Alloyangia pacifica: one gene and its partner. The protein of the gene in region 1 binds, or shares a complex with, the protein of each later gene. Links are inferred from orthologs where the notes say so. Each region holds a gene or a part of one and is shown in the gene's direction. Other genes may lie near its edges.

Region 1 (12,767 bases):
GATCTCCATCCCAAAGCGCCGTAAGACCGGTCTTCGGGGCTTGCGCCACGTGAGTCGGCGCAGCGTCACGTGAGGCAGGCCGGGTGTGCGTCCCGGCAAGGAGGGCAGAGAATGGCGGTTGGTGTGTTTGATTCCGGGCTTGGCGGGCTCACGGTTCTCGACGCGGTCGCAAAGCGGCTGCCCGAGGTGCCGCTGGTCTACTATGGCGACAACCGGCACGCGCCCTATGGCGTGCGCGACGCGGATGACATCTATAAACTGACCGTCGATGCGGTGCACCGCCTCTGGGACGCGGGCTGCGATCTGGTGATCCTCGCCTGCAACACCGCCTCGGCGGCGGCGCTGCGCCGGATGCAGGAGGGCGGCCTGCCCAAGGGCAAGCGCGTCCTGGGGGTCTTCGTGCCGCTGATCGAGGCGCTGACCGAGCGGCAATGGGGCGACAACTCGCCGCCGCGCGAGGTCGCGGTGCAGCACGTCGCGCTCTTTGCCACGCCGGCCACGGTGCGCTCGCGTGCCTTCCAGCGCGAGCTGGCCTTCCGTGCCATCGGCGTCGACGTCGAGGCGCAGGCCTGTGGCGGTCTCGTCGATGCCATCGAAGAGGGTGACATGATCCTCGCCGAGGCGCTGGTGCGCAGCCACGTCGAGGCGCTGAAACGCAAGATGCCCGAGCCGCAGGCGGCGATCCTTGGCTGTACCCACTATCCGCTGATGCTCGAGGTCTTCCAGGAGGCTCTGGGAGAGGGAGTCGCGGTCTATTCGCAGGCGAACCTCGTGGCAGAGTCGCTTGCCGACTACCTCCAGCGCCATCCAGACATGTACGGCAGCGGGACCGAGAGCCGTTTCCTGACCACCGGCGATCCGCGCAAGGTCTCGGTGCATGCGACCCAGTTCCTCAAGCGGCCTTTGAGCTTCGAGGCTGCCTAGCGCCCGCCCCCGACGGGCACGACAGGGCGGGGCGTGCTGCTCGCGGGCAGGACAAAGCGGGCGCGCAGGCCCCACACCTCGGGGATAGTTCCGTCTCGAAGAGCGGGCGGGCCGCGGCGCGGTGACGCAATTTGATTTGGAGCGGTGCTCTCGGCGCCTTAAGGTGCCATATAGAGAGAACCGCATGCATGTCGGGGGGAAGGCAATGGGTCTCAAATCGCTGAAGAAGCAGCGGCGCATCCAGGTCGTGGCGCTGGCCGCGGTGGCGCTGGTCGTCTCGACCGCGCTGATCGGCTATGCGATGCGCGACGGGATCAACTTCTTCCGCTCGCCGAGCCAGGTGGTCGAGGCACCGCCCTCGCCGAACGAGACCTTCCGCATTGGCGGGCTGGTCGAGGAAGGCTCGCTCGTGCGCGGCCAGGGGCATGAGATCAGCTTCTCGGTGACCGATGGCGGCGCCTCGGTGCCGGTGGTCTTCGAGGGCGTGCTGCCGGACCTCTTCGACGAGAACCAGGGCATGGTCGGCACCGGGCGCTATGTCGATGGCGTGTTCCGGGCGAGCGAGATCCTCGCCAAGCACGACGAAACCTACATGCCCAAAGAGGTGATCGACGCGCTGAAGGAACAGGGCGTCTACGAGGATCCCAACGCCGGGAGCTGACACTGCCTTGGCGCTTAGGCGTATCGGCTGCGGATTGCAGCTGGTGCAAGCGGGCTGCCCGCTTGTGACGGAAGACATTGCCGCCGCTTCCGGCTAGTCTGCGCCCTCGCAACGTGGGATTTGCAGATGACGATCAACGACATGGACGACCTTGCCGGGCTGAAGGACATCGGCCGGATCGTCGCGAACGCCCTGCAGGGCATGGCGAAGGCGATCGAGCCGGGCATGACGACGCTGGAGCTCGACGAGATCGGCCGCGCGATGCTCGAAGCCGAGGGTGCGCAATCGGCTCCCGAGACGAGCTACAACTTCCCCGGCGCCACCTGCATCAGCATCAACGAGGAGATCGCCCACGGCATCCCCGGTCCGCGGGTGATCCAGCGCGGCGATCTGGTGAACATCGACGTCTCGGCCTCGAAGGCCGGGATCTTTGCCGACACCGGCGCGACCTTTCGGGTGGCGCCGGTGAAAGCGCCACTCGACCGGCTGTGCCGCGATGGCAAGAAAGCCATGCAGATCGGCATTGCACAGGTTGGCGCGGATCGGCCTCTCGCGGGGATCGGCGCGGCCATCGGGCGGTTTGCCGGCAGCAAGGGCTACACGCTGATCCGCAATCTCGCCAGCCACGGTGTCGGCCATTCCCTGCATGAATACCCCGAAGAGATCCCTACCTGGCCCGTGCGCGGCGAGCGGCGGCGGATCACCAAGGGGCTGGTGCTCACCGTCGAGCCGTTTTTGTCGATGGGAGGGCAGTGGGCCAGCGAGGGCGAGGACGGCTGGACGCTCTACAGCGAGCCCTGCGCGCCGGTCGTGCAATACGAGCACACGGTGGTCGCGACCGAAACCGGCGCGCTGGTGGTCACCCAGCCGGGATGACCCGTGTTCAAGGCGTTCGTTCGAAAAAGCGCAGGTGCGGCAGCGCCACGTCCGGGATGGGCTGGTAGGGGCCGCGCTCGACAAAGCCCAGCTTGGCGTAGAGGTGGCAGGCGGCAGCCAGCGTCTTCATCGTGTCGAGCCGCAGAAGCGGCGCACCGGCGGCGCGGGCGCGGGTGGCCAACTCTTCCACCAGCTGAGCCGCGAGCCCTTGGCCGCGCGCCTCGGGGGCGACGTAGACCCGCTTGATCTCGGTGCTGCCGTCGGGCAGCCGCTGCGACATGGCGCAGCCGACCGGGGCGCCCTGGCGCTCGGCCAGCAGAACGGCGTCATGCTTGCCGGGCAGGGCATCCAGCAGCTCGTTGTATGCGGGGTCGGGATAGAAAAGCGCAACCAGCGCCGGGGCGGCGGGATGGTGGGCGCGCAGGTCCTCGCGGTAGGCGAGGCAGAGCGCACGCACGGCGGCGAAATCCTCGGGACTCGCCGCCGTGCGGAGGGTGATCTGGGTCACGTTTGCAGATCCGGACGCGGATCAGGCGTTGGCTTCGCGGATCTTTTCGGCGGCATCCTTGTCGTAGGTCACGCCGCTGGTCTCGAACAGCGTGTCGAGCTCGCCCGAGAGGGTCATCTCGGTGATGATGTCGCAGCCGCCGACAAATTCGCCCTTGATGTAGAGCTGCGGGATCGTCGGCCAGTCCGAGTAATCCTTGATGCCCTGGCGGATGGCGTCATCGGCCAGCACGTTCACGTCGAGGTAGTCGACGCCCATGTAGTTGAGCACGCCTGCGACGCGGCTGGAGAAGCCACATTGCGGCATGGTCTTGGTGCCCTTCATGAAGAGCACCACGTCGTTCGCCTTCACCGTTTCTTCGATACGGGTGGTTGCGTCGGTCGTCATCTCTGTCTCCTGTCTGCGCGCGCCGCCCGGCAGGGGCGCGGCGTGGATGTCTAATCTTGCTGTGTGTGTCTTACTCGGGGGCCTTGGTGGTGAGCGCCAGCGCGTGCAGCTCGCCATGATTGCCGTCCATCTTGCCCTTCAGCGCGGCGTAGACGGCGCGCTGCTGCTGGACACGGTTCTGGCCGCGGAAGCTTTCGTCGATGACCTCCGCGGCATAGTGATTGCCGTCTCCGGCGAGGTCGGTGATGGTGATCTTGGCCTCGGGGAAGGCGGCGCGGATGAGCTGTTCGATCTCCGTCGCTTCTATTGCCATGTGGGCGGACTCCGCTGTCAGACTGTTCTACTCAGATGTAAGACGGGCGCCGCGCGGGTGCAAGCGCGGGCCATTTTCTTGGCTTGGTTCGGGGGCGGAACCGGGACGGACGAGGGGGCGGGGCTCAGAGATCCAGCTCGACCCAGACCGGCACGTGGTCCGACGGCTTGTCGCGGCCGCGGATGTCGCGGTCGATGCCGCAGTCGGTCATCAGGTCGGCGCAGGACGGCGTCATCAGCACGTGGTCGATGCGGATGCCGTTGTTCCGCTGCCAGGCCCCGGCCTGATAATCCCAGAACGAATAATGCCCCGGCCCCTGCACTCGGGCGCGGAAGGCCTCGGTGTAGCCGAGGTTGAGGATGCGGCGGAAGGCGTCGCGGCTCTGCTGGAGGTAGAGCGCGTCGTTCTCCCAGGCCTGCGGCTTGGCGGCATCCTCGGCCTGAGGAATGATGTTGTAGTCGCCGGCCATGAGGGCGGGGGTCTCGTCGGCCAGAAGCTGCTGCGCGCGCGCGTGCAGCCGGTCCATCCAGTCCAGCTTGTAGCCATACTTGCCGTCCCGGATCGGCTGACCATCGGCGTCGAACTCCACCGGGTTGCCGTTCGGCAGGTAGAGCCCGCAGAGGCGCAGGGCCTCCTTCTCTCCCACCACGGTCGCCTCGATCCAGCGCGCCTGCTCGTCGCTGTCGTCGCCGGGCAGGCCGCGGCTCACGTCCTCGAGCGGGTGCTTGGACAGGATCGCCACGCCGTTGAAGCTCTTCATGCCGTGGGTCTCGACGTTGTAGCCGCGCTCCTCGAAAAGCTCGTGCGGGAAGGCCTCGTCGACCGACTTGATCTCCTGCAAGAGCGCGACATCGGGCTGCGCTTCGTCGAGCCAGTCCGTCAGCGCACCGACGCGCGCCTTGATGCCGTTGATGTTGAAGGTGGCGATCTTCATCTGGAGCCCTCCGGAAGTTGCGCCAGCTATCGCGCAAAGCCGGCTGAGGGACAAGTGCGGCGGGCCGGATTCGCGGGTGATTCGGCGGCCGGCACCGACGATTCGTCGCCAATTCTGTGATTTGAATGACGCAGCGGAAACTATCCCCAGAAAAGAATCTTCTGTGGGGAAGAGAGATTGTCGCGCGAAGCGACGAAATTGTAAGTCATTGTTTCTGTGAAGAACTCCTGTATTAATCTACCTTAACAAGAAACCATATTGCCTGAAGCAATCATCGCAAGAAACCCTGAAGCACGTTTCTCGTGTCAATCCAACCAGGGAGAACTTCCATGACTGCTCAACTCAAGCAATTCGTGACCGCAGAAGCGCAGCACCGTGTCGAGGCCGATATGTTCGGCGGCGAGGGCTGCGCCATGTTCACCTCGGGCGCGGCGCCTGCCGAGGCCGAAACGCTGCTCGGCGGCGGGATCGAGATGTTCACCTCCGGGGCAGCACCTGCCGGCGTCGAGATCGCCTCGGGAGAGGGTGCGGCGCTCTTTACTTCGGGCGCCGGGCCGGTGACCGCCGCGGGCGAGGCGGTCGGTCTCTTCACCTCCGGCGCTGCGCCGCTGCGCTCGGAGCTCGGCGCCGGCGACGCCACGGCGCTCTTCACATCGGGCGCCTGAGCCCGTCGCGCACGGGCGGGCACCGTCTTGGTGCCCGCCTGTCCCTTGCCTGTTTCCCGCACGCCCGCGCAGAAAGGCCCTCCGCATGTCCAATGTCATCGCCCTCCACCCGGTGCCGCGCATCGCCGACCCGGACACGCGCATCGCGGCGCTGATCGCCTGTTTCGCGCAGCATCGGCGCAGCGAGGAGGATGTGTTCTGGCTCAAGGAGAACGCCGAGCTGCTCAACATCCTCGACTGCACCGGCGCGGCGACATGGGCCGGGATCGGCCCCCGGGCGCTGCTGCCGCATGTCGAGTTTTATGCCAGCGCAGAGGCGCGGCTGGCCTTCTTCCCGCAATACTACCGCTTCCTGCTGTCCATGGTGCTCGATCTCGAAGACCTCGGCATGCCGGGCGAGACCGGGGCGCGCATGGCGCAGAGCATAGCCGCGTCCGCTGCGCCCGGCGCAGAGCTGTCGGATCTGCAGCGCATGGAAGCGCGGCGGCTGCTGGCGCGGCGGGGGGTCTCCGGTCCGGCCGATCTGGGCCTCGAGGACCGGCTGCGCGGCTTCTGCGCCCGGCCCGGTATCTTTGCGCTGCCGAATAAGAAGGCCGCCTACGAGCTTACCCATATCGTGTTCTACCTCAGCGAATACGGGCGCCGCGATCCGCGGCTGGAGTCCGAGGCACTGACCAGCCTGCACTTCGCGGGCAACCTTGCCTTTCTCGAGCAGAACTCCGACCTGCTGGCCGAGGTCTGCATTGCGCTGCGCTACGCTGGGGAGCTGCCGCCGCCGCTCTGGACCGGCTGGCTGAGCCGCGAGACGCAGCTTTTCCATGTCGACACGGACCCGCAGGGCCCGCTGCAGGACGGCTACCACGATTTCCTCGTCTGCAACTGGCAGCTGGCCTTGGCAGGAGAGGAGCCCTTTCGCAAGCCACTGGAGCCGGGGCGGATGCACTTCGATCGGGCGCCCCGGCGGATGGCGCCGCTGCGCGAGCTGTCGCGGGCGCTCTTTGCGATGAAGGGGCGGCGCAGCGCCGACTGGACGGTGATGCGCCGCCGCATGGAGGGGGCGCTGCCGCCCGGGGTGATCGACCTGCTCGACCTCATGGCCCGCGAGACGGCGCATTTCGACGCCTTCTTCGAGGGCTTCGCCCGGGCGGGCCGGGCATGAGGGCCGCGCTCGCCGGCGCCGCGCTGGTCGCGCTCTACACCGCGCTCATCGCCGCTGCTGACGGGATCACCAAGCTGATCGCGGGAAGCTACGCGGCGCCGCAATTCCTGGCCGTCTCCTCGGCGCTGGTGCTGCTCTTCGCGCTCTGTGCGGCGCGGCGGCAGGGGTCGCTGCGCGCGGCGCTGGGGGTGCAGAGCCGGGGCACCATGGCGCTGCGATCGCTGCTGACCGTGCTTGCGGCGATCGGCTTTTTCCAGGCGTTTCGCCTTCTGCCCTTCGCCGACGTCTTCCTTTTCATCGGGCTGATGCCGCTCATCGCCGCCGCGCTCTCGGGCGTGGCTCTCGACGAGCCGGTGCGCCCCGCTGCCTGGCTGGCGCTGGCGCTCGGTGCGTCGGGCCTTCTCGCCCTTGTGCCCGAGGGCCGGGCAGGGGTGGATGCGGGGCATGTCTGGGCGCTGCTGGGGGCCGTTTCCGGAACCGCGTCGATGGTCGCCGCCCGCGCCATTGCGCGGCGCGAGCGCAAGCCGCTGGCACAGGTCTTCTGGCCCAACCTCGCGCTGGCGCTGGTCATGGGCGTGGCGCTCCCTTTCGTCTGGCAGCCAATGCCGCTGGCCGACTGGCTCTGGGTCGCGGGCTACGCGCTCTTCCTTTTCGGTGCGCGTTTCGTCTCGGTCGAGGCGTTGCGGCTGCTCCCGGCCTATGTGGCGACACCGCTGATGAACCTGCAGTTCGTCTGGATGGTGGGCATCGGGGTTTTCGGCTTTGGCGAGATGCCCGGCGTCGGCGCCAGTCTCGGCGCGGCGCTGGTGATCGGCTCGGGTCTCTGGCTGGTGGCCGACGAGGCCCTGCCGGCACGGCGGCGACTGCGGCTCTAGACCAGACGTCGCCGCGTCGGTGCCACATCTGATCGGGACAGAACGCAGCTCCTCACGCCGATCGCGCTTTTCGCGGGCGGCTTATGGACAGGCGCGGGATGGGGAGATACACCCGTCCGGAACCCGCAGACGAGGCGCAAGAGAACACCCATGCCCACGCTGAACGACATTCGCTCGACGTTTCTGAACTACTTCGCCAAGCAGGGCCACGAGATCGTGCCCTCGAGCCCGCTTGTTCCCCGCAACGACCCCACGCTGATGTTCACCAACTCCGGTATGGTGCAGTTCAAGAACTGCTTCACCGGGGTGGAGAAGCGCGATTACAAGCGCGCCACCACCGCGCAGAAATGCGTGCGCGCCGGCGGCAAGCACAACGACCTCGACAACGTGGGCTACACCGCGCGGCACCACACCTTCTTCGAGATGCTCGGCAACTTCTCCTTCGGCGACTACTTCAAGGCCGAGGCGATCCCCTTTGCCTGGGAACTGGTGACCAAGCATTTCGACATCTCGCCCGAGCGGCTCTACACCACCGTCTATCACACCGATGACGAGGCCTTCGAGCTGTGGAAGAAGATCGGCGTGCCGGAAAGCCGGATCATCCGCATCGCCACCTCGGACAACTTCTGGCAGATGGGGCCGACCGGCCCCTGCGGCCCCTGCACCGAGATCTTCTTCGACCATGGCGAGAAGTTCTGGGGCGGCCCTCCGGGCTCGCCCGAGGAGGATGGCGACCGCTTCATCGAAATCTGGAACGTCGTCTTTATGCAGAACGAGCAGTTCGAGGACGGCTCGATGCGCGCGCTGGACATGCAGTCGATCGACACCGGCATGGGCATCGAGCGGGTCGCGGCGCTGTTGCAGGGCACCAACGACAACTACGCCACCGACCTGATGCGCGCGCTGATCGAGGCTTCGGCCAATGCCACCAGCAGCGATCCCGACGGTCCCGGCAAGACCCACCACCGGGTGATCGCCGACCACCTTCGGTCGACCTCCTTCCTCATCGCTGACGGCGTGATGCCCAGCAACGACGGTCGCGGCTACGTGCTGCGCCGCATCCTGCGCCGGGCCGCGCGCCACGCGCACCTCCTGGGCGTGCAGGATCCGCTGATGCACCGCCTCGTGCCCGAGCTGGTGCGCCAGATGGGCGAGGCCTACCCCGAGCTGCGCGCCGCGCAGCCGCTCATCGAAGAGACGCTGAAGCTCGAGGAAACCCGCTTCCGCCAGACCCTCGACCGCGGCCTCAAGCTGCTCGACGAAGAGCTGATCGGCCTGCCCGAAGGGGCCGAGCTGCCCGGCGCCTCGGCGTTCAAGCTCTATGACACCTACGGCTTCCCGCTCGATCTGACGCAGGATGCGCTGCGCGAGCAGGGCCGCACCGTCGACACCGAAGGCTTCGACGTCGCCATGGCCGAACAGAAGGCCAAGGCGCGCGCCGCCTGGTCCGGCTCGGGCGAGGCCGCCGACAGCCGCGTCTGGTTCGACATCGCCGACAAGCACGGCGCCACCGACTTCCTCGGCTACGACACCGAGACCGCCGAGGGCCAGATCCTCGCGCTGGTGCAGGACGGCGCGCTGGCCGAGACCGCCGCCAAAGGCGAGAAGGTGACGCTGGTGCTCAACCAGACGCCCTTCTACGGCGAAAGCGGCGGCCAAGTCGGCGATACCGGCGTGATCCGCACCGAGGGCGGCAAGGTCACCGTGACCGACACCCGCAAGGTCGAGGGCGTCTTCCTCCACATCGGCGAGGTCTCCGAGGGCAGCGTGAAGCGTGGCGAGGCCGCGGTGCTCGAGGTCGACCACACGCGCCGGGGCATGATCCGCGCCAACCACTCGGCAACCCACTTGCTGCACGAGGCCCTGCGCCGCGCGCTCGGCGATCACGTCGCGCAGCGCGGCTCGCTGAACGCGCCGGATCGCCTGCGCTTCGACTTCTCGCACACCAAGGCGCTCAGTGCCGAGGAAATCGCGCAGGTCGAGACCGAGGTGAACGCCTTCATCCGCCAGAACTCGGCGGTGAGCACCCGGATCATGACCCCGGACGATGCCCGCGCACTCGGCGCCCAGGCGCTTTTCGGCGAGAAGTACGGCGACGAGGTGCGCGTGGTCTCCATGGGCGCGCTGCCGGGATCGGGCAAGGGCTCGGACGGGCAGACCTACTCGCTGGAACTCTGCGGCGGCACCCATGTCGCGCAGACCGGCGACATTGGCCTGTTCGCCCTGACCTCGGAAACCGCCTCCTCGGCCGGCGTGCGCCGCATCGAGGCGCTGACCGGCGAGGCTGCCATGGCCGCGCTGCGCCGCCGTGACAAGGCCCTCTCGGGCATCGAGGGGCTGCTCAAGGTCAGCGGCGAAGAGGCGGTCACCCGCGTCTCCGCGCTGCTCGACGAGCGCCGCAAGCTCGAGAACGAGGTCGCCCAGCTGCGCCGCGATCTCGCCATGGCTGGCGGTGCCGGTCAAGGCGGCGGCGGCGAGGCCCGCGAGGTGGGCGGCATGAAGTTCGTCGGCCAGGTGCTCTCGGGCGTCCAGGGCAAGGATCTGCCCCCGCTGATCGACGAGCACAAGTCGCGGCTTGGCTCCGGCGTGGTGCTGCTGATCGCCGACACCGGTGACAAGGTGGCCGTGGCCGCTGGCGTCACCGAGGACCTCAAGGCCACCGTCTCGGCGGTGGATGTGGTCAAGGCGGCGGTCGCGGCGCTTGGAGGCAAGGGCGGCGGCGGGCGTCCGGACCTTGCACAGGGCGGCGCCAAGGATGCCAGCCAGGCCGAGGCGGCCATTGCGGCGGCCGAGGCAGTTCTGGTAGGCTAATCAATCGCTTAGGGAGGAGCTTATGACTGCTTACATGATCGCCCGCATCGAGGTCACAGACCCCGAGGACTATGCCGTCTATGCTGGGCAAACCGTTGCGCTCGCCGAGAAATTCGGCGGGCGCTTCCTTGTGAAAGGCGGGCCGCAGGCCTTTGTCGAAGGCGAGGGGCCGGGCCGTCACGTGGTGGTGGAATTCCCCAGCCGCATCGCCGCCGAACGCTGGTACAACTCACCCGAATACCAGCGCATCCTGCCCATCGCCCTGCGCGCCTCGACGCGCGATCTCGTCATCGTGGAAGGACTCTAATGCCCGCTCTCTGGATCGCCCATGTCACCGTCACCGACGAGGAGGCCTACGGCAAGTACGCCAAGCTCGCCGGTCCCGCGATCGCCAAGCACGGCGGGGAATTCGTCGCCCGCGGCGGTCGTTACGTGCAGCTCGAGGGCAAGGAGCGGCCACGCAATGTCGTGGCGAAATTCCCCTCGGTCGAGGCTGCAGAGGCCTGCTACCACTCGCCCGAGTACCAGGAGGCCCTGGGCCACGCGCGTGGCGCATCGGAGCGCGAGTTGCTGATCGTCGAAACCAGCGAGTGAGCGCCCGCGATTGAGCTTCGCGCATCTGCTGCCGGTCCTGCTGCTGGTGGCCTCAAATCTCTTCATGACCATGGCCTGGTACGGGCACCTGCGCTTTCCCGGCGCGCCGCTCTGGGCCGTGGTCTTTATCAGCTGGGGCATTGCCCTGGTCGAATACTGGCTCGCGGTGCCGGCCAACCGGCTCGGCCACCGGGTCTATTCGGCCGCCGAGCTGAAGACCTTGCAGGAAGTCATCACGCTGATCGTCTTCGCCGGCTTCTCTGCCTTCTGGCTGAAGGAGCCGCTGACGCTCAACCACGCCGTCGGCTTTGGCTTCATCGCGCTCGGCGCCTTCTTCATCTTCCGCGGCCCCTTCGGCTGATCCCGCTGTACCGGGGCATGAAAAAAGCGCGGTCCCAGTGGGACCGCGCTTTCATCTTCTCTTCTTGGCAACTACGCCCGGGGGGCCGGGGGCAGAGCCCCCGAAGCCCGCGCGCCGGGTTTACTGGCTGCGCGACTGGCGCTTGCGCTCGTGCGGGTCGAGGTAGCGCTTGCGCAGGCGGATCGCGGTCGGGGTGACTTCCACCAGCTCGTCGTCGTTGATGTAGGCGATGGCCTCTTCCAGCGACAGGGTGATCGGCGTGGTCAGGCGGACGGCTTCGTCGGTGCCCGAGGCGCGGACGTTGGTCAGCTTCTTGCCCTTCAGCGGGTTCACTTCCAGGTCGTTGTCACGGCTGTGCTCGCCGATGATCATGCCGGTGTAGACCGGGGCCTGGGCGCCGAGGAACATCTTGCCGCGATCCTCGAGGTTCCACAGCGCGTAAGCCACGGCCTCGCCGTTCTCCATCGAGATCAGCACGCCCGCACGGCGGCCTTCGATCGCGCCCTTGTGCGCCGTCCAGCCGTGGAACACGCGGTTCAGAACGCCGGTGCCGCGCGTGTCGGTGAGGAATTCGCCGTGGTAGCCGATCAGCCCGCGCGAGGGCACATGGGCCACGATGCGGGTCTTGCCGGCGCCGGCGGGCTTCATCTCGACGAGCTCGCCCTTGCGCGGGCCGGTGATCTTCTCGATCACCGCGCCGGTGTAATCGTCATCCACATCGATGGTGACTTCCTCGACCGGCTCCATGCGCTGGCCGTCTTCTTCCTTCATGATAACCTGAGGGCGCGAGATGCTGAGCTCGAAGCCCTCGCGGCGCATGTTCTCGATGAGAACGCCCATCTGCAGTTCGCCCCGGCCGGAAACCTCGAAGGCCTCGCCGCCCGGGGTGTCGGCGATCTTGATCGCGACGTTGCCCTCGGCTTCCTTCATCAGGCGCTCGCGGATCACGCGCGACTGCACCTTCTTGCCGTCACGCCCTGCGAGCGGGCTGTCGTTGATGCCGAAGGTCACGGTGATGGTCGGCGGATCGATCGGCTGCGCGTCGAGCGGCTCGTCCACGGCCAGCGCGCAGATGGTGTCCGCGACGGTCGCCTTGGTCATGCCGGCGAGGCTGACGATGTCACCTGCGAGTCCCTCTTCGATGTCGGCCTGCGCGAGGCCGCGGAAGGCCTGCACGCGGGTGACGCGGAACTGCTCGATCTTCTGGCCGATGCGGCTGATCGCCTGCACCGTCTGGCCAACCTTGACGCGGCCGGTCTCGATGCGGCCGGTGAGCAGGCGGCCCACGAAGGGATCGCTGCCCAGCGTCGTCGCCAGCATGCGGAAGTCGTCGTCCTGGTGCTTGATCTGCTTCGGCGCGGGAACGTGGTCGACGATCAGGCGGAACAGCGCATCGAGGTTCTTGCGCGGCCCGTCGAGCTCGGCATCGGCCCAGCCGTTGCGGCCCGAGGCGTACATGTGCGGGAAGTCGAGCTGGTCTTCGTCGGCGCCGAGCGAGGCGAAGAGGTCGAAGCACTCGTCGAGCGCGCGGTCGGGCTCGGCGTCGGGCTTGTCGACCTTGTTCAGCACCACGATCGGCCGCAGGCCGAGGGCCAGCGCCTTGGAGGTCACGAACTTCGTTTGCGGCATCGGGCCTTCGGCCGCGTCCACCAGCAGCACGACGCCGTCGACCATGCTCAGGATGCGCTCGACCTCGCCG
Region 2 (8,815 bases), 590 kb from region 1 along the record:
GGGCGGTAAGGAGGCGCGGGAGCCGCGCTTTGCGGGATCGTGTCATCGGAGCATGGGCGTCTTCCGCTGGCGGCGCAGCGGAAGGTAGAGGTCCGACGGGAACACGTCCATCACGCACACGTGTGTGCATGGCGCGCGCATCGCCCGCGCATGCGGTGCGCCCCGTCCCATCGCGCCTTGCATCGGCGGAGGATCGCACATAGGTTCCGGCCAAATTTTGCGGGGGGTGTCCCCCATATAACACCAAGAGGAGCCCGCCCATGGATGGCAGCGCAGTCGCCCAGTTCGTCCCCCTGATCCTGATCTTCGGCATCATGTATTTCCTGCTGATCCGTCCGCAGCAGAAGAAAGTGAAAGAGCACCAGAAGATGGTCAGCGCCCTGCGTCGCGGCGATCAGATTGTCACCCAAGGCGGCCTCATCGGCAAGGTGGTGAAGGTCAAGGAAGGCGGCGAGGTCGAGGTCGAGATCGCCGAGGGCGTCAAGGTCCGCGTGATCCAGAGCACAGTTGCTCAGGTCCTGTCGAAGACCGAGCCCGCCGAGTCCTGATTCCAACGCGAAAGCGCCCCAGACAATGCTTCAGATCGATCTTTGGAAACGCCTGACCATCTGGGCGCTCGTGATCGTAGGGCTGGCCTTGGCCAGCCCTAACCTGTTCTACAACAGGGTAGAATCCCACAATGACGCGGTTGCCGCCATCGAAAAGTCGGGTGCCACGCCCGAGCGCGAGGCGGCCGCCGCGAGCTGGCCAAGCTGGCTGCCCTCCGGGTTGGTCAACCTCGGCCTCGACCTCCGCGGCGGGGCCCATCTGCTCGCTGAGGTAAAGGTTGCCGACGTCTACGCCTCGCGGCTCGAGGCGCTCTGGCCCGACGTGCGCGACATCCTGCGCCCCGAGCGCGATAGGGTCGGCACCATCCGCCTGCAGCCCTCACCGGCCGGCGAGCTGCGCGTGCGCATCTCCAACCCCGACGGCATGGCCCGCGCGCTGGAGCTGGTGCGCGGTCTCGCGCGTCCGGTGACCTCGCTCACTGGCGCCGGCTCCAACGACCTCGAGGTCAGCGGGCAGGGCGACGAGATCGTCGTGACCCTTTCGGAGGCCGAGAAACAGGCCACCGACGAGCGCACCATGCAGCAGTCGCTGGAAATCATCCGCCGCCGGATCGATGAGGTTGGCACCCGCGAGCCGACGATCCAGCGGCAGGGCAGCGACCGCATCCTGATCCAGGTGCCGGGAATCGGCTCGGCCGCCGAGCTCAAGGACATCATCGGCACCACCGCCCAGCTGACCTTCCAGCCGGTCGTCAGCCGCACCACCAACGCCGACACCACCCCCGGCGTGGGCAACGAGCTCTTGCCCGCGATGAACGAGGAGGGGGTCTACTACGTGCTCGAGCAGGCGCCCGTCGTCACCGGCGAGGAGCTGACCGACAGCCAGCCGAGCTTCGACCAGAACGGCCGGCCGGCGGTGACCTTCCGCTTCAACCCGAGCGGCGCGCGCAAGTTCGGCGATTACACCGCCGCCAACATCGGCTCGCCCTTCGCCATCGTTCTCGACGACGAGGTGATCTCGGCCCCGGTGATCCAGAGCCACATCCCCGGCGGCTCGGGCATCATCACCGGCCAGTTCTCGGTTGAGGAATCCACAAACCTCGCCGTGCTGCTGCGCGCCGGGGCGCTGCCCGCCGGGCTCGACTTCCTCGAGGAGCGGACCATCGGTCCGGAACTGGGGCAGGACAGCATCGAAGCGGGCAAGCTGGCGACAGGCGTGGCCTTCGTCGCGGTGCTCGGCTTCATGTGGGCGAGCTACGGGCTCTTCGGCATCTTCGCAAATATCGCGCTCATCGTGAACGTCGGGCTGATCTTCGGCCTGCTGTCGATGATCGGCGCGACGCTGACGCTGCCCGGCATCGCCGGCATCGTGCTGACCGTCGGTATGGCGGTGGACGCCAACGTGCTGATCTTCGAGCGTATCCGCGAGGAACTGAAGACCGCGCGCGGTCCGGCCCGGGCCATCGAGCTTGGCTATGAAAAGGCGCTGTCGGCCATCGTCGACGCCAACATCACCACCATCATCACGGCGATCATCCTCTATGTCATGGGCTCGGGTCCGGTGCGCGGTTTCGCCATCACCCTCGGCCTCGGCATCGTCACCTCGGTCTTCACCGCGATCTATGTCACCCGGCTGCTGATCTCGATGTGGTTCGAACGCCGCCGTCCCAAAACCATCGAGGTCTGAGCCATGCGTCTTCGTGTCATTCCCGACAATACGAGCTTCGACTTCTTCAAGCGCTGGAAGCTGTGGTTCGGCATCTCCGGCCTGATGATCGTGCTGGCGCTGGTCAGCTTCGGCGTGCGCGGCCTGAACTACGGCATCGACTTCCGCGGCGGCACCACCATCCGCACGCAGAGCGCCGAGGTGGTGGACGTTGGCGCCTACCGCGACGCGCTCGGCGCGCTGGGGCTGGGCGACGTGGTGATCTCCGAGGTATTCGACCCGTCCTTCGGACCGGATCAGAACGTCGCCATGGTCCGCATCCAGGCGCAGGACGAGGAAGAGGCCGTCACCCCCGAGACCATCGCTCAGGTCGAGGCGGCGCTGCAGGGCGTTGCACCGGACATCGAGTTCGTCTCGGTGGAATCCGTCGGCCCCAAGGTGTCGGGCGAGTTGATCTGGACCGCGGTCGAGGCGGTGGTTCTGGCCATCGGCGCGGTGCTGATCTACATCTGGCTGCGCTTCGAATGGCAGTTCGCGCTCGGCGCGGTGCTGGCGCTGGTGCACGACGTGGTGCTGACGATCGGCGTCTTCTCCGAGCTTCAGATGAAGTTCGACCTGACCACCATCGCGGCGCTGCTGACCATCGTCGGCTATTCGCTCAACGACACCGTCGTGGTCTTCGACCGTGTCCGCGAGAACCTCATCAAGTACAAGAAAACCGAGCTCAAGGAGGTGCTGAACCTCTCGATTAACGAGACTCTCAGCCGGACCTTCATGACCTCCTTCACCACGCTGCTGGCGCTCTTCGCGCTCTTCGCGCTGGGGGGGGACGTTATCCGCGGATTCGTCTTCGCGATGATCTGGGGCGTCTTCGTGGGGACTTACTCCTCGGTCTTCGTCGCCTCGACCGTGCTGCTCTGGCTCGGCGTCAAACGCGACTGGAGCAAGACCGAGGCAGAGGCCGAGGCCAAGAAGACCGGCAGCAGCGTCTGAGCCGGCCTGCGGGGCCGGGAGACCGGCCACGGCGCGCCCCGAGACGTGCAATCTCGGGCCGGACTGCCGGTTTTTGCGCCGGTGCGCGAGCAAAGCCCTAGACTTTGGTCTAGGGCTTTGTCGCTTTCGTATATCCCCGCTATGCTTGCCCTCCACCTGCGCCGCCCGCTGCCCGCCCCAAGCAGTGGGGCAATGGTCGCGCGGGGTAATTAGCTTTGATTTTTCATGTTTCGGCCTTATGCTGCCGCAGCGCGGCATGATCATGCTTCGTGCATCGTTTCGGGAGGGGTGCACAGCGGGATCGGCGCGATCACAGGGACCGCGGTCCGCTTCGGGCCGCCTGTATGGGACCAGGGGAAGAACCATGCGGATGAATGAAATCAACTTCAGCGACGCGATGCCGGTCGAAGGCTACGGCCCGGGATTTTTCCGCATTGGCGGGCGTCCTGTCGACGGCGGCGTCTGCCTCTCTCCCGATGGCATGAAGCCTTGGGCGGGACTGTCGGACGAGGACACGCTGGTCTCGCTCGCGGGCAAGATCGACGTGCTCTTCGTCGGCACGGGGGGCGACATCGCGTTGCTGCCCAAGACGCTGTCGAGCCGGCTCGAAGAAGCGGGCGTCGGGGTCGAGGTGATGAACTCTCCCTCGGCCTGCCGCACCTACAACGTGCTGCTGGGCGAGGGACGCCGGGTGGCCTTGGCGGCCATGCCCGTCTGACCTGGCATCTTCAGAGCCTTAGCCAATCCGGCCGCGCCCGCGGCGCCTGTGCCGGACCAGCCATGACCTTGCAACAGCTTGTCACGGCGCGGCTTTCGCGCTTTCCCGGGCCATTCGGCTGGGGTAAGCCCGTGGCATGACCCTGCCCATGACCCTGACTGTTCGCGATCTGGCCGTCGCCCGGGGCGGCGTGCCCGTGCTGGAGCGGCTGAGCTTCACGCTCTCCTCCGGGCGCGCACTCGTGCTGCGCGGGCCGAACGGCTCGGGCAAGACCACCTTGCTGCGCACCATCGCCGGGCTGCAACCGGCCTTCGAGGGCAAGATCGAGGGGGCGGGCGAACGCATCGCCTATGCCGCTCATTCCGATGGTCTGAAATCCATGCTCTCGGTCACCGAGAACCTGCGCTTCTGGGCGCAGGTCTTTGCGCAGACCGACATCGAGGCCGCTCTCGAGGCCTTCGACCTGCGCGGGCTCGAGGAGCGCATGGCCGGGACGCTTTCTGCCGGGCAGAAGCGCCGCTTGGGCCTGGCCCGGCTGATGGTGACCGGGCGCCCGGTCTGGGTGCTGGACGAGCCGACGGTCTCGCTCGACACGGCCTCGGTGGCGCGCTTTGCCGAGGCGGTGCGCGGCCATCTCGCAGCGGGCGGCTCGGCGCTGCTGGCAACCCATATCGATCTGGGACTCGACGAGGCAGAGGTCCTTGACGTCACCCCCTTCAAGGCCGCGCCCCGGGTGTCTCTGGAAGATGAGGCCTTCTTGTGATTGCGCTTCTTCTCAGGGACTTGCGGCTCGCGGTTCGCGCGGGTGGGGGCTTTGGCCTCGGACTTGCCTTTTTCCTCGTCGTCACCGTCCTCATCCCCTTCGGCGTCGGCCCCGAGACCGGCCTGCTGAGCCGCATTGCGCCGGGCGTCTTGTGGATCGGCGCGCTGCTGGCCTGCCTGCTGTCGCTCGACCGCATCTTCGCGCTCGACTGGGAGGACGGCTCGCTCGACCTTCTGGCCACGGCGCCGCTGCCGCTGGAGGGAATCGTCACGATCAAGGCGCTGGCCCATTGGATCACCACCGGCCTGCCCCTTGTGCTTGCCGCGCCCGCGCTCGGCGTGTTGCTGAGCCTGCCGCCCTCGGGATACCTCTGGGTGCTGGTCTCGCTGGCACTCGGCACACCGGCGCTTTCAGTCATCGGCACCTTCGGCGCGGCGCTGACCGTAGGGCTGAAACGGGGCGGGCTGCTGCTGTCGATCCTCGTGCTGCCGCTTTATGTGCCGACGCTGATCTTCGGCGCAGAGGTCGCGCGACGCGGGGCCGAGGGGCTGGCGGTGCAGACGCCACTGCTGATGCTGGCCGGGATCAGCTTCGGCACATTGGCGCTGTTGCCTTTCGCCAGCGCCGCGGTGCTGAGGATCAACCTGCGCTGAGAGGTCACAGGGCGCCGGCAAGCATTGCCGCTGCCGAATATTTGAAGTGTAAAGAGGCGCGAGCTGGGCTAGGGGAGCCGCATGTCGATCTGGGAATACGCCAATCCGGTGAAGTTCATCCGCACCACCGACCGCATCCTGCCCTGGGTGTCGGTCGCGGCAGTGGTTTGCCTCGGGGTGGGGCTGGTCTGGGGTTATTTCTTCACGCCAGACGACTACCGGCAGGGCGCCACGGTCAAGATCATCTACCTGCACGTGCCCGCCGCGCTGATGGCGATCAATGCCTGGATCATGATGCTGGCCGCCTCGCTGATCTGGATCGTTCGCCGCCACCACGTCTCGGCGCTGGCGGCGCGCGCCGCCGCACCGATCGGGGCAACCTTCACCGTCATCGCGCTGGCCACCGGCGCGCTCTGGGGACAGCCGATGTGGGGGACCTGGTGGGCCTGGGACCCGCGGCTCACCTCTTTCCTGATCCTCTTCCTGTTCTACCTTGGCTACATGGCGCTGTGGTCGGCGATCGAGAACGATGACACCGCGGCGGATTTGACCTCGATCCTCTGCCTTGTCGGCTCGGTCTTCGCGCTCTTGTCGCGCTACGCGGTGCTGTTCTGGAACCAGGGACTGCACCAGGGCGCCTCGCTGTCGCTGGACAAGGAAGAGAACGTCGCCGACGTCTTCTGGTATCCGCTGCTGGTCTGCATCGCCGGTTTCGTGTTGCTTTTCGTGGCGCTGGTCTTCCTGCGCACGCAGACCGAAATCCGCGCCCGCCGGTCGCGCGCGCTGCTGGCACGGGAGGGCCGGACATGATGCCCGATCTGGGGAAATACGCCTTTGCCGTGCTCGCCTCCTACGGGGTGAGCCTGGCGCTGATCAGTGCGCTGGTCGCTGTGAGCCTGCGCCGCTCCCGCCGCGTCCGGGCCGAACTCGAAAAGATCGAACAGAGGGTGAAACGCCATGGCTAAGGTCTCGCCCCTGATGGTGATTCCGCCGCTGATCTTCGCCGGATTCGCGGTGATGGCCTATTTCGGCATGCAGCGCGGCGATCCCAACTCACTGCCGTCCACCTTCATCGGCAAGCCGGCTCCGGCCTTGCCCCCGGCAACGCTCGACGGCTTTGCCCCGGTGGCGGATGCGGATCTGCGCACCGGCGAGGTGACCGTGGTGAACTTCTGGGCGAGCTGGTGCCCGCCGTGCCGCGCAGAGCATCCGGTGCTGCTGCACCTGCAGGAGCAGGACGTGCGCATCGTGGGCGTGAACTACAAGGACAAGACCGGGGCCGCCTCGGGCTACCTGACCGAAGACGGCTCGCCCTTTATCGGTGTGCCTTTTGATCCGCAGGGCCGCGCGGCGATCGAATGGGGGGTAACCGGCCCGCCCGAGACCTTCATCCTCGGCGGCGACGGCACGGTGCTGCACAAGCACGTCGGCCCTCTGGCCGGCACGCTCTACACCGAGGACTTCCTGCCTGCGCTGGAACAGGCGCTGGGGCGTGACCTCGAGCCCTGAGCGCGTGGACCATGGAGACAATGACAGGGCCGGGGGCATCGCTTCCGGCCTTGGCGCGCAAGGAGCGAAAATGACCGATCTGCCGTGGACCATGGATCTGCGCGACGCGCGCGACCGGCAGAACTGGGCGGCGCTCGGGGCGCTGATGACGCGCGGGGCCGATCCTTATGCCCGAGACCCGATGGAGGATCACGTCACCGGCTCGGGCTTCGTGGTCTCTCCCTGCCGGGGCTTCACGCTTCTGATGCATCACGCCAAGCTGGGCCGCTGGCTGCAGCCCGGCGGACATTGCGACGGCGATCCGGACGTGGCGGGGGTGGCCGCGCGCGAGATCGTCGAAGAGACCGGTTTGTCCCCTCGCCTGCTATCGCCGCGACTTTTCGACATCGACATCCACGAGATCCCCGCCCGCGCTGATGAGCCCGCACATTTTCACTACGATTTGCGGTTTCTCTTCGAGGCTGACCCTGCGAACCCCTTGCATGGGAACGCGGAATCACACGACCTTCGCTGGGTGGCTCTGGATGATCTGCCGCGCTACGCGCCGCAGCGCTCTGTCTGCGTGCTGCGCGAGAAGCTGCCCCTCTGGAGGGCCGAGAGCGGAGAATGACGTGATGATCGTGCAGGCACGGATTCCCCATGACCTGACTCAGATGAAGCCACTGCCAGGGATCGCTCCGCTCGATCCGGCGGCCTGGCTGCAGGTCGACGATGCCTATGCCGCGCAGATGGCGGAACGCGAGCGCCTGCTGGCGACGCAGCGCGCGGCGGTTCTGGCGATCGAGCCCGACGCGATGCCCGCCGCGCAGGAACTGCTCGAGGTGGTTCTGGCGCATCTGCCCGCGTCCTTCACGCGCAAAGGCGAGGTGGTGACCCGGCCCGACGGCGTCGAGGTGGCGCTCGACCGGAACGACCCCATGGGCACGCTCGGCGTGCTGGTTCAGGAAGACCTGTGCCTGCTGCAGAAACGCGGCGACGAACATGTTCTGACAGGGGCGGCGCTCTGCTTCCCGGCGGGCTGGCGGCTGGCGGATAAGATCTCGCGTCCGCTCAGTGTCATCCACGTTCCGATTCCCGAGTATGATGACAACATCGGCCGCCGGGTGCAGAGGCTCTTCGACGGGGTGGGCCCGGGTAAACCGCTGGTGCGTTTCAACCGGCTGTTTCACGACGATCCCACGCTGTTCCAGCCGGGGCCGCGGCGCAGCAACACGGACCGGGCCAACCCCGCGACCGCGCCCTATCTGCGCTCGGAGCGTCAGTGCCTCGTGCGGCTGCCCGAAACGGAGGCGGTGGTCTTCTCGATCCACACCTTCGTCGTCGAGCGCGGGCCCGACACGCCTTAGAGCGTCAGGTTCAGCAGTCCGGCATTGTCGAGGAAGACCCCGAGGACGGTGAAGCTGAGGAATTGCGTCGCGAGGCGAATGTCCATCCCGCGTGTTAGAGCGACGGCGGCCAGCACCAAGGCGACGGGCAGGTTGATCATCGCCAGAAGCCCGGTCATCGCCCAGGCGGCCAGCGACAGCCGCGTCTGCGCCGGATCGGACACCGCAACGACCATGGGCAGCCCCGAGGCCCTGGGAATGGTCGGCTCGGCGGGATCGGTCAGCGTCTCGGCCATGGCGTCTCGGATTCCCTCGGCCAGCAGCTTCTCGGCTGCGGGGTCGATCGGCGCAAGTCGCTTGCGCGGCGGGCGGGTGAGTTGGTCGGGCAAGGTCTCTGGCGAGAGCCGGGTCCGGGGAGAGAGCCACTCGATCTCGGTTGCCGCACACAGCGGCGAGAGCCGGCGCACCGCCTCGAGCAGCAGCGCGATGGCCTTGGGGCCGCTGGCGAGACCGCCTTCGCGGCAGAGCACCCGCAGCACGATGCGCGGCGTGCCGCGCGTTCCGTCGAAATGGGTCAGGCAGAGCCCCATGCGGTCGCCCATCAGCGCCAGACGTCGGCGCGAGACGAGAAGCGGGCGGC

The links.
Region 2: the proteins of ccmE (region 1) and ccmB are in contact, whole or in part, in a solved structure (PDB 8CE8), measured with the Escherichia coli proteins. The link is inferred for Alloyangia pacifica from one-to-one orthologs.

The regions. Positions count from the first base shown.
Region 1 is NZ_CP022189.1:1,841,466-1,854,232, reverse strand. The notes cover bases 1-2,857. They hold ccmE (cytochrome c maturation protein CcmE), read left to right. Parts: upstream 1-1,129; coding sequence 1,130-1,585; downstream 1,586-2,857. Other genes in these bases: CEW88_RS08865 (GNAT family N-acetyltransferase), read right to left, coding at 2,469-2,857; map (type I methionyl aminopeptidase), read left to right, coding at 1,712-2,461; murI (glutamate racemase), read left to right, coding at 112-924. Also shown: more of CEW88_RS08865, read right to left, coding at 2,858-2,969; grxD (Grx4 family monothiol glutaredoxin), read right to left, coding at 2,991-3,356; CEW88_RS08855 (BolA/IbaG family iron-sulfur metabolism protein), read right to left, coding at 3,427-3,669; xth (exodeoxyribonuclease III), read right to left, coding at 3,794-4,603; CEW88_RS08845 (DUF6749 family protein), read left to right, coding at 4,933-5,268; CEW88_RS08840 (DUF6902 family protein), read left to right, coding at 5,354-6,427; CEW88_RS08835 (DMT family transporter), read left to right, coding at 6,424-7,302; alaS (alanine--tRNA ligase), read left to right, coding at 7,453-10,113; CEW88_RS08825 (DUF1330 domain-containing protein), read left to right, coding at 10,136-10,420; CEW88_RS08820 (DUF1330 domain-containing protein), read left to right, coding at 10,420-10,707; CEW88_RS08815 (DMT family protein), read left to right, coding at 10,772-11,068; translational GTPase TypA, read right to left, coding at 11,189-12,767. UniProt on the Escherichia coli protein: Heme chaperone required for the biogenesis of c-type cytochromes. Transiently binds heme delivered by CcmC and transfers the heme to apo-cytochromes in a process facilitated by CcmF and CcmH.
Region 2 is NZ_CP022189.1:1,255,567-1,264,381, forward strand. The notes cover bases 3,516-6,512. They hold ccmB (heme exporter protein CcmB), read left to right. Parts: upstream 3,516-4,684; coding sequence 4,685-5,341; downstream 5,342-6,512. Other genes in these bases: CEW88_RS06035 (Mth938-like domain-containing protein), read left to right, coding at 3,572-3,925; ccmA (heme ABC exporter ATP-binding protein CcmA), read left to right, coding at 4,074-4,688; CEW88_RS06050 (heme ABC transporter permease), read left to right, coding at 5,423-6,151; ccmD (heme exporter protein CcmD), read left to right, coding at 6,148-6,306; CEW88_RS06060 (DsbE family thiol:disulfide interchange protein), read left to right, coding at 6,299-6,512. Outside these bases: CEW88_RS06015 (trypsin-like serine peptidase), read right to left, coding at 1-46; preprotein translocase subunit YajC, read left to right, coding at 261-548; protein translocase subunit SecD, read left to right, coding at 574-2,235; protein translocase subunit SecF, read left to right, coding at 2,239-3,207; more of CEW88_RS06060, read left to right, coding at 6,513-6,850; CEW88_RS06065 (NUDIX hydrolase), read left to right, coding at 6,921-7,460; CEW88_RS06070 (heme-dependent oxidative N-demethylase family protein), read left to right, coding at 7,465-8,196; CEW88_RS06075 (hypothetical protein), read right to left, coding at 8,193-8,815. UniProt on the Escherichia coli protein: Required for the export of heme to the periplasm for the biogenesis of c-type cytochromes.